2 regions of the Veillonella sp. AF13-2 genome follow, and region 2 is predicted to be linked to the other one. Evidence: riboswitches for the same ligand, from Rfam matches in the RefSeq annotation. Region 2 holds a riboswitch; the other holds the start of a gene.
The links. A riboswitch is a leader RNA that binds a small molecule or an ion and turns the genes downstream of it on or off. The one in region 2 is predicted to bind thiamine pyrophosphate.

Region 1: another riboswitch for thiamine pyrophosphate. It lies ahead of cytX (putative hydroxymethylpyrimidine transporter CytX); the one in region 2 lies ahead of thiC (phosphomethylpyrimidine synthase ThiC).

What each region holds. Positions count from the first base shown of each region.
Region 1 covers NZ_QTMT01000003.1:294,447-298,879, forward strand. The annotation lists gene modB (molybdate ABC transporter permease subunit) at 1-272, shown strand, start outside; gene DWV85_RS07200 (ATP-binding cassette domain-containing protein) at 281-907, shown strand; gene cytX (putative hydroxymethylpyrimidine transporter CytX) at 891-2,075, opposite strand; TPP riboswitch at 2,128-2,233, opposite strand; TPP riboswitch at 2,315-2,409, shown strand; gene thiW (energy coupling factor transporter S component ThiW) at 2,474-2,953, shown strand; gene thiD (bifunctional hydroxymethylpyrimidine kinase/phosphomethylpyrimidine kinase) at 2,953-3,786, shown strand; gene thiM (hydroxyethylthiazole kinase) at 3,800-4,433, shown strand, end outside.
Region 2 covers NZ_QTMT01000003.1:418,562-422,994, forward strand. The annotation lists gene DWV85_RS07840 (ATP-dependent Clp protease ATP-binding subunit) at 1-1,428, shown strand, start outside; TPP riboswitch at 1,506-1,613, shown strand; gene thiC (phosphomethylpyrimidine synthase ThiC) at 1,691-2,995, shown strand; gene thiS (sulfur carrier protein ThiS) at 3,019-3,216, shown strand; gene DWV85_RS07855 (thiamine phosphate synthase) at 3,221-3,496, shown strand; gene DWV85_RS07860 (5-oxoprolinase subunit PxpA) at 3,676-4,433, shown strand, end outside.

The DNA.
Region 1 (4,433 bases), 120 kb from region 2:
CTGTACCACTCGCTTGGAAAGGCATTTTGACGGGCAGTATTTTAGCATTTTGTCGTGCTATGGGCGAATTTGGAGCTACAATCTTGATTGCCGGTAATATTCCACGGGTAACACGCACCATGCCACTTGCTATCTACTCTTATGTAGAGGCAGGGCAGTACATGGATGCCTTTGAATTAGTTATATATATATGTGTTCTTACATTGGCATTGTTGAGCGGGATTCACCTCATCACAAAGGGGTCCTTGTTCCGGCACATTGATAATAATTAGGAGGTCCGATGATTACATTTTCCTTTACCGTAGCTAGACCTTCTGTGACTGTGAAAGCCGATGGTGTATTTTCTTCTGGTATTACCGTGTTAACAGGCCAATCTGGCAGTGGTAAAAGTACATTTATTAAGTGCATTGCAGGTCTTGTGAAACCGACTACAGGTAGCATTCAATATGATGAAACTATATGGGTTGATCGCGACAAAAAAATCTGGGTACCTGCTCAAGAACGTCAAGTTGGCTATATGCCACAAGGTAATATCGTATTTCCACATTTATCGGTGGAACATAATATTACCTATAGTAAACGAGGCACGTCAGAGATGTGTGACAGCTTATTAAAACGCTTAGGCCTTGAGAAATATCGTAAAACGAAAGCAGGTAGCTTGTCTGGTGGTGAGCAGCAACGCGTTGCATTGGGGCGTGCTCTTTACTCTAAACCAACCATCTTGCTTCTTGATGAACCATTATCTGCACTAGACTGGAATTTACGTAAGCATGTTCGAGAGGATCTTGTTTCCATTATTCGCGAATGGGATGTGCCATGTGTATGGGTTACCCATGATGAAAGCGAAGCCGAAATGGTTGGAAATCGGCACTGGACCTGTGAAGATGGGCTTATAGTAAGGTGTTAGCAGTTTTACTTATGAATCCAACGATGGATGTTACGATAAATGCTATTGTAAAGGCTGGTAGTGTTGCACCTATGGAGCTTTCACTATGCAACATATAATGGTATAAACCTACGGCTATAGCCCAAATCAACCCGCGAACTAGATAAGCCGATAGCGTTTGCACTTGTTGGCGATTGACAAAATAGTCTGCCAACAAGATGGCAATCATTGGAGCAAAGACGGATCCGATGAGATATAGGAATTCTGTAATATCGTCCATCGGATATAGGATGGCTGCAATGGCGCCGACAATGGTTACGATAACAGCTACGCCTTTACTAGATGCTCCATTATAGATAGTCGTACTAGATACGCCAGCTGAGTAAGCGTCCATGAAGGTCGTAGTTACAGTGGAGAAGATAATGACGATGAGTCCTGCAAGACCAAGGCCTGCGTTCATCATAATAGTAATGATAGAGTCCCCACCGCCGAAGATCGCCGCGCTAAGGCCCAAGGTGTACATGGCGACACTCGTTACCGTGTAGATGGTAGCACTTGTTAGTGATGCGGAGAAAGGGCTTTTGCTTTCACGAGTATAATCACTGATGAGAGGTAGCCAAGACAGTGGTATAGCGATTGATAGCTCAAGGGCTGCTATAAAGCTCATATTGCCATTAGTCATGAAGCTACTGTCACTAGGCCATTGAGAAATCATGTGAACTCCCATGTAGAGTGTGAGGCCTAGTAATAAAACAGATACGATAGCTTGAATATAGCCTGTATTGTGGAGACCGATGAAGAGCCATAAAATGACGAGCGCCCCAATAGCAATAGTCCAAATCATAGGAGATAGGGGCGCCAGCTCTTGTAAGGCAAGCATAGCATCGTAAATCATGATACTAGTCCAACCGATTAGTTGGATCATATTTAAAAAGGCAAAGCCCTTTGCCCCTAAGGGACCAAAGCTAAAGGCTGTCGTGTTCATACTGCCTTGCCGCAAACGGCCACCGATGAGTCCTGCTCCAAAGAGCAGAATACCGCCGATGATATGGCCTAAGATGATGGCATATAGTCCTTGAGTGAGGCCTAAGGGTGCCAGATAGGTGCCGGTCATAATCTCCGCTATAGATAGGGCGGCACCAAACCATATCATGGCGAACTGTGGTTGTGTAATGTGTGTATCTGTCATACGTCCTCCTTGCCAGGAAGTCATAGAAAAAGCCGAGCTCATGGGAACTCGGCTTTTAATCCTCTATGTTCCCTACGTTGGCATTATCCAAATCAGGTTATGGGTTAAAGCATTAGCTTACTCTCAGCCCACTCGTGTGAGCACCCCGTTATGGCTTCATTATACGAGGTGGTGGGAGAACCGTCAATTCTTTTGTTGCATAGATTGTATAATGATGTTATAACTAGAGTATAAAAATATATGGCCACTAGGGGTGCTTTTGCTGAGATTGATCATTCAAAACCCTAGACCTGATCCAGATAATACTGGCGTAGGGAAGTGGAATGAAACATAATACCAAACTATTACGAGACCATTCCATTTGAGGTGGTCTCATTTTTTATTTAGTTGGAGGTATTATGAAAAAACTGATTATTGCTAGTATATGTGTGGCCTTGGGTGTCGTCTTATCGACTACGTCGATTCCGATTGGGCCTGCTCGAATTTTTCCATTTCAACATATGATAAATGTGATTTTAGCCGTTGTAGTAGGGACGAGATTCTCTGTAGGTGCCGCCTTTAGTACCTCTTGTTTACGTAATGTACTAGCGCTAGGTTCTCCCTTAGCCTTTCCAGGCAGTATGATTGGCGCTTGGTTATCTGCGTATCTATATAAGAAGTACAATGCCATATGGGCGGCGGCTTTAGGAGAAATCATAGGTACAGGTCTTCTCGGGGCTCTTATTAGCTATCCAATTGCTAACTTCTTACTAGGTAAACCGTTGGCGTTGTTGACTTTGATTACATCCTTCTCCATGAGCTCTATTAGCGGAGCTTGTATTGGCTTCGTGGTATTACAAATCTTATCTCGACGTAATTTGTTACATAAGGAGGCATAATGAAACTACATACAGCATTAACAATTGCCGGTACCGACCCTAGTGGTGGCGCTGGCATTATGGCCGATCTAAAATCCTTCCAAAGCCGCCATGTATATGGTATGGCAGTGGTTACCTCCGTAGTAGCCCAAAATACAACAGGGGTTCACCACGTAGAACACCTATCGCTAGAAAGCATAGAAAAACAGTTACACGATGTATATTCAGATATTCTTCCTCAAGCCGTTAAGACAGGTATGATTGCTTTACCAGAGATGATGGATCTCATCTATCCTTATGTGAGTAAGAACATCCCTTATGTGATGGATCCAGTTATGATTGCCACCAGCGGTGATCGACTTGTATCGGATGAGGCCGTCGATTTCTTAAAATCTAAACTCATTCCGGTCGCTACAGTTATTACACCTAATCGTAGCGAGGCAGAGGTGTTAGCGGATATGTCTATCTCTTGTGAAAGTGACATTACAACAGCAGCTAAGCGTATTTTACATGAATTAGGACCTCGAGTGGTTATTATAAAAGGCGGCCATATTGGAGATGATGCTACGGATTATGCTTTCACCAAAGATGGAGATGTGCGTACGTGGACAAGTCCTAAATATGATACTGTTCATACTCACGGTACGGGTTGCACCTTCTCGGCGGTTATTACGGCAGAGCTCGCCAAAGGGCGTGATGTAATGGATGCAATTGGCATTGCAAAGAACTATATTTCCCTTGCGATTAAGCATAATCCAGCACTTGGAAATGGCTGTGGACCTGTTAATCATATGGCTTATGGGTTATTGGTAAATGGCCCTCAAACGATGGATGAACTTTTGAAAAATGACTAGAGGAGATAGTTATATGACCTACAACAATCCAAATATAAATGGTTCAAATTGGTCCGAACTGAATATATTAGAGTCTCTACGCAAAAAAAATCCTCTTGTTATTTGTATTACCAATGATGTGGTGCGGACCTTTACAGCTAACGGTTTGCTAGCCATCGGTGCATCACCCGTGATGAGTGAGTGTAGCGAAGACTTAAAAGACCTTATCGTTCATGCTTCTGCACTGCTCATCAATATTGGGACCGTTACACCAGATAAGGTTACTTATTACAAAGAGGCTGTTAAATTAGCGAAGGCTCATGAGGTACCCATTATACTAGACCCTGTGGGTTGTCACGCCGGGGCTTATCGATTATCTGTTGTTTTAGACTTGATTAAAACTGGTGCTATTTCGTTGCTACGAGGGAACCAAAGTGAAATTAAAGCCATCTATGATGCTCTTAATACAAATCATAAGATTGATAGTTCTCTTTCGGGTAAGGGTGTAGATGGAGAACAAGTTGAGGATAGCGCAATTATAACGTATCGTCTTGCACGCCAAATTAACTGTCCTGTCGTCGCAACGGGGGAAGAGGACTACGTTTCTGATGGAACTCGCGTATTTGCAGTTCCTCATGGTCACTCAATCATGACAGCGGTAACAGGGA
Region 2 (4,433 bases):
ACAATCATGAAAAACGCGGCTCTCGCTCGTCGTTTTAATGAGGTAAAGGTAAACGCGCCATCTGCAGAGGATACTTTCAAAATCTTACAAGGCATTCGTCCATTATACGAAGCGCATCATAATATTGAATTGCCAGATGCGGTGTTGAAAGCAGCTGTAGATTATTCCGTACAGTATATTCCACAACGTAGCTTGCCTGATAAAGCTATTGATTTAATCGATGTAACAGCAGCTCACTTGGCATCTCAACATCCTGTAACAGATATTAAAACATTGGAAGCAGATATTGCTGATGCTAAAGCAAAACAAGAGGAATATGCTCAAAAAGAAGACTATGAATCTGCAATCAATGAAAAAATGCGTATTCAAAAGTTACAAGCAGAGCTTGATAACCATACAGAAAATCAAAAGGTAGTGGCTAAGGTCAACGATGTAGCAGAAGCCGTTGAAAGAATGACAGGTATCCCTGTATCTCAAATGGGGGCATCCGATATCGAACGCTTGAAAGACATGAAATCTCGTTTAGAAGCTCATGTAATTGGTCAGGATAAAGCAGTAGAAGCCGTATCTAAAGCAATTCGTCGTAACCGTGCAGGCTTTGACGAAGGCAACCGTCCAATTGGTAGCTTCTTATTCGTAGGTCCTACTGGCGTTGGTAAAACAGAATTAGCTAAACAATTAGCTCTAGATATGTTTGGTAACAAAGATGCAATCATTCGCTTGGATATGTCCGAATATAGTGATCGCACAGCCGTATCTAAATTAATCGGCGCTACAGCTGGGTATGTTGGTTATGAAGATAACTCTAACACATTAACTGAACGCGTACGTCGTAATCCTTATTCCATCGTATTATTCGATGAAATCGAAAAAGCAGACCCTCAAGTTATTACATTACTTTTACAAGTATTGGACGATGGTCGCTTAACAGATGGTCAAGGTAACACAGTAAACTTTAAAAATACTGTTATCATTGCTACATCCAATGCAGGTTTCGGTTATGGTAATGACAATGATGATGAAAATAAAGTAGATGTAATGGAACGCATTGCTCCATTCTTCCGTCCAGAGTTCTTGAACCGTTTCAACGCAGTTATCGAGTTCAATCAATTGAGCAAAGAAGATTTGAAAAAAATTGTAGATTTGATGCTTGATCAAGTGAATAAAACTTTAGCCAAAAAAGATATCACTCTTGATGTATCAGATGAAGCTAAAGAATTGTTGATGGAACAAGGGTATGACAAAACTATGGGCGCTCGTCCATTACGTCGTGTTATCGAATCTGAAATCCGCGATAATGTAACTGATTTCTACTTGGATCACATCGATGCTAAACACTTGCTTGCCGATGTTAAGGATGGTCATATTGTAATCTCTGAAAAAGCAGATTCCGATGATAGCAAAGACCAAGATAAGGCTGAGAAATAAAGAATAGACGTAAAAGTGTCAGAATAATCATTTGACAAATCTGAATAAAGTAGTAATATTAATAGCATAATTATATAGTGAGTATGCAAGGGAGCCTATTATATAGGCTGAGAAAGGGCTGCGAGCACCTGACCTTTATACCTGATCGGGATCATGCCCGCGTAGGAAGCACGCTAATACTTAATATGGGTATCGATCATTTTGTTCGATACCCATTTTTGCATACCTAACTATATATGTCTTTTATATAGGAGGATGTAAAATGTTTATGACTCAATTGGAATCTGCTGTGGCTGGTGTAGTTACGAAGGAAATGAAAGTAGTTGCGGAAAAAGAACGTATGGATGAAGAGGTATTACGTTCACTAGTGGCAGCAGGAAAGGTTGTTATTCCTTGTAACAAGCAACATACTAGTATTTCGCCTGAGGGGATTGGCAAACGCCTTAGAACGAAAGTCAATGTTAATTTAGGTACATCGAAAGACGTTACTGATTATGATAGTGAAATTGAAAAGGTTAATCGAGCTATTAGACTTGGCGCAGAGTCGATCATGGATCTTTCCACTCATGGTGACACTCGTATTTTTAGACGTAAATTAATTGAGACATCGCCAGTAATGATTGGTACGGTGCCTATTTATGATAGTGTCATTCATCATCAAAAAGATTTAGGTGAATTAACAGCTCAAGATTTCTTGGACACTATCCGATTACACGCTCAAGATGGTGTAGATTTTATTACTATCCACAGTGGTATTATGAGAAAAACAATAGATCAAATCAAGAATCATAAACGGTTGCTTAATATTGTTAGCCGCGGAGGCAGTTTGGTATTTGCATGGATGAGCATGACAGGCCATGAAAATCCATTCTATGAATACTTTGATGAAATCTTAAAGATTTGCAAAGAATATGATGTTACTTTGTCTTTAGGTGATGCTTGTCGTCCAGGTTGCTTGGCGGATGCAACTGATGTGTGCCAAATTGAAGAGCTTGTAAGGCTTGGTGAATTGGCAAAACGAGCGAAACAATATGGTGTACAAGCTATGATTGAAGGACCTGGGCATGTACCTTTACATCAAATACAAATGAATATGGAAATACAAGAGTCCTTGTGTGATGGAGCGCCCTTCTATGTGTTGGGACCGCTCGTAACAGATATTGCTCCTGGTTACGACCATATTACAGCTGCCATTGGTGGTGCTGTAGCAGGTATGCATGGGGCGTCATTCTTGTGCTACGTTACACCAGCGGAACATTTAGCCTTACCAAATGCAGATGATGTAAAAGATGGAATTATGGCTTTCAAAATAGCGGCGCATGCTGCAGATATTGCTCGTGGTATTACTAATGCAAGAGATATAGACGACATTATGGCTAAGGCGCGTCAAGTTCTCGACTGGGAAGCACAATATGCTTGTGCCATTGATCCGGAACGGGCTCGTTCTATTCGTGAAAGTAGAGCACCGGAGGAAGACCATAGTGAAACCTGTTCTATGTGTGGCAAATTCTGTGCTGTACGCAGTATGAATAAAGCTTTACAAGAAGAATATATTGATATTTTATAAGCTTTTTCATATGGGAGGTCATTATGGATTTGATTGTTAATGGAGAGCCAAAGTATGTTGTAGGTGAGCAACTTCATTTGATTCTTGATGAATTAGGCTATTCTGGTAAACACTTTGTAGTTGAGCTTAATGGAGAGATTCTTAGTAAGGAAGCATATACAACCACTAAATTAACGGCTGCTGACAGATTAGAAATCGTTAGCTTTGTAGGAGGTAATTGATATATTGGATACATTTACTATAGGTAATATTGGGGTAGGGCCTATTTTTTCTACACAAACAAAACCCAATGCTAATCCTGTAGGAATTTCTTATATATATTGGGCAAAGCAGTTTAGTAAGGCTCCCATTGTTGCTGTTGGGGGCATTAAAACCACAAATGCTGATACCGTTTGGCAAGCGCATCCCGATTTTATTTGTGCCGTTTCTGAAATAACAGAATCGGATAATATACAAAATACTATTTATGAGCTCATGATGGGATATAGTAGGGTCAGATAAAAAAGAGTATACATACAAACCACAAGATTTTAATCTTGTGGTTTTTGTATTTATAAAATAATTTTGTAGATTTGATAAATATCCTTGCTAAGATATAGGTTTATTTAGTATAATCGTATCATTAAATTCGATATTCTATAGAATTTATAAAATAAATGAAGATGGAGAGGTAATAGTATATGTCTCATTATGTAGATTTAAATAGTGATTTAGGCGAAAGTTTTGGTAACTATACATTAGGCATGGATAGTGAAGTATTAAATCACGTAACAAGTGCTAATATTGCTTGTGGTTGGCACGCTGGAGATCCTCTTATTATGGATGCGACTGTTTGTATATGTAAAGAAAAAGGAGTTGCCGTAGGGGCGCATCCTGGTTATCCAGATTTGATGGGATTTGGTCGTCGTGCGATGGCAGTAAGTCCTGCTGAGGCAAAAGCCTATATGATGTACCAACTAGGTGCACTTCAAGCTTTTTGTGATAGTTATGACATTACTTTACAGCATATGAAACTACATGGTGCTTTTTACAATACAGCCTGTGTTACGCCTGTACTAGCCGATGCAATTTTAGATGGTTTACAAGCGGTAAATCCTAATATCGCGATCATGGTATTGAGTGGTAGCTATATTGCTCAAGAGGCACAGCGACGAGGTATTCCTGTTATACAGGAAGTGTTTGCCGATCGTGGCTATACAGAGGAGGGAACATTGGTCCCTCGTACAGAAGTAGGTGCTTTCATTAAAGACCCGCAAGAGGCTTTAGACCGAGTTCTTATGATGGTTACAAAGGGTAAGGTTGTTACTAATACGGGGAAGATCATTGATATTGTGGCTGACTCCATATGTGTTCATGGAGATAATCCTGAAGCGATAGCTTTCACAAGATATATTCGGGAGGGGCTTACAAAAGCTGGTGTAACGGTGGCGAATTTTCA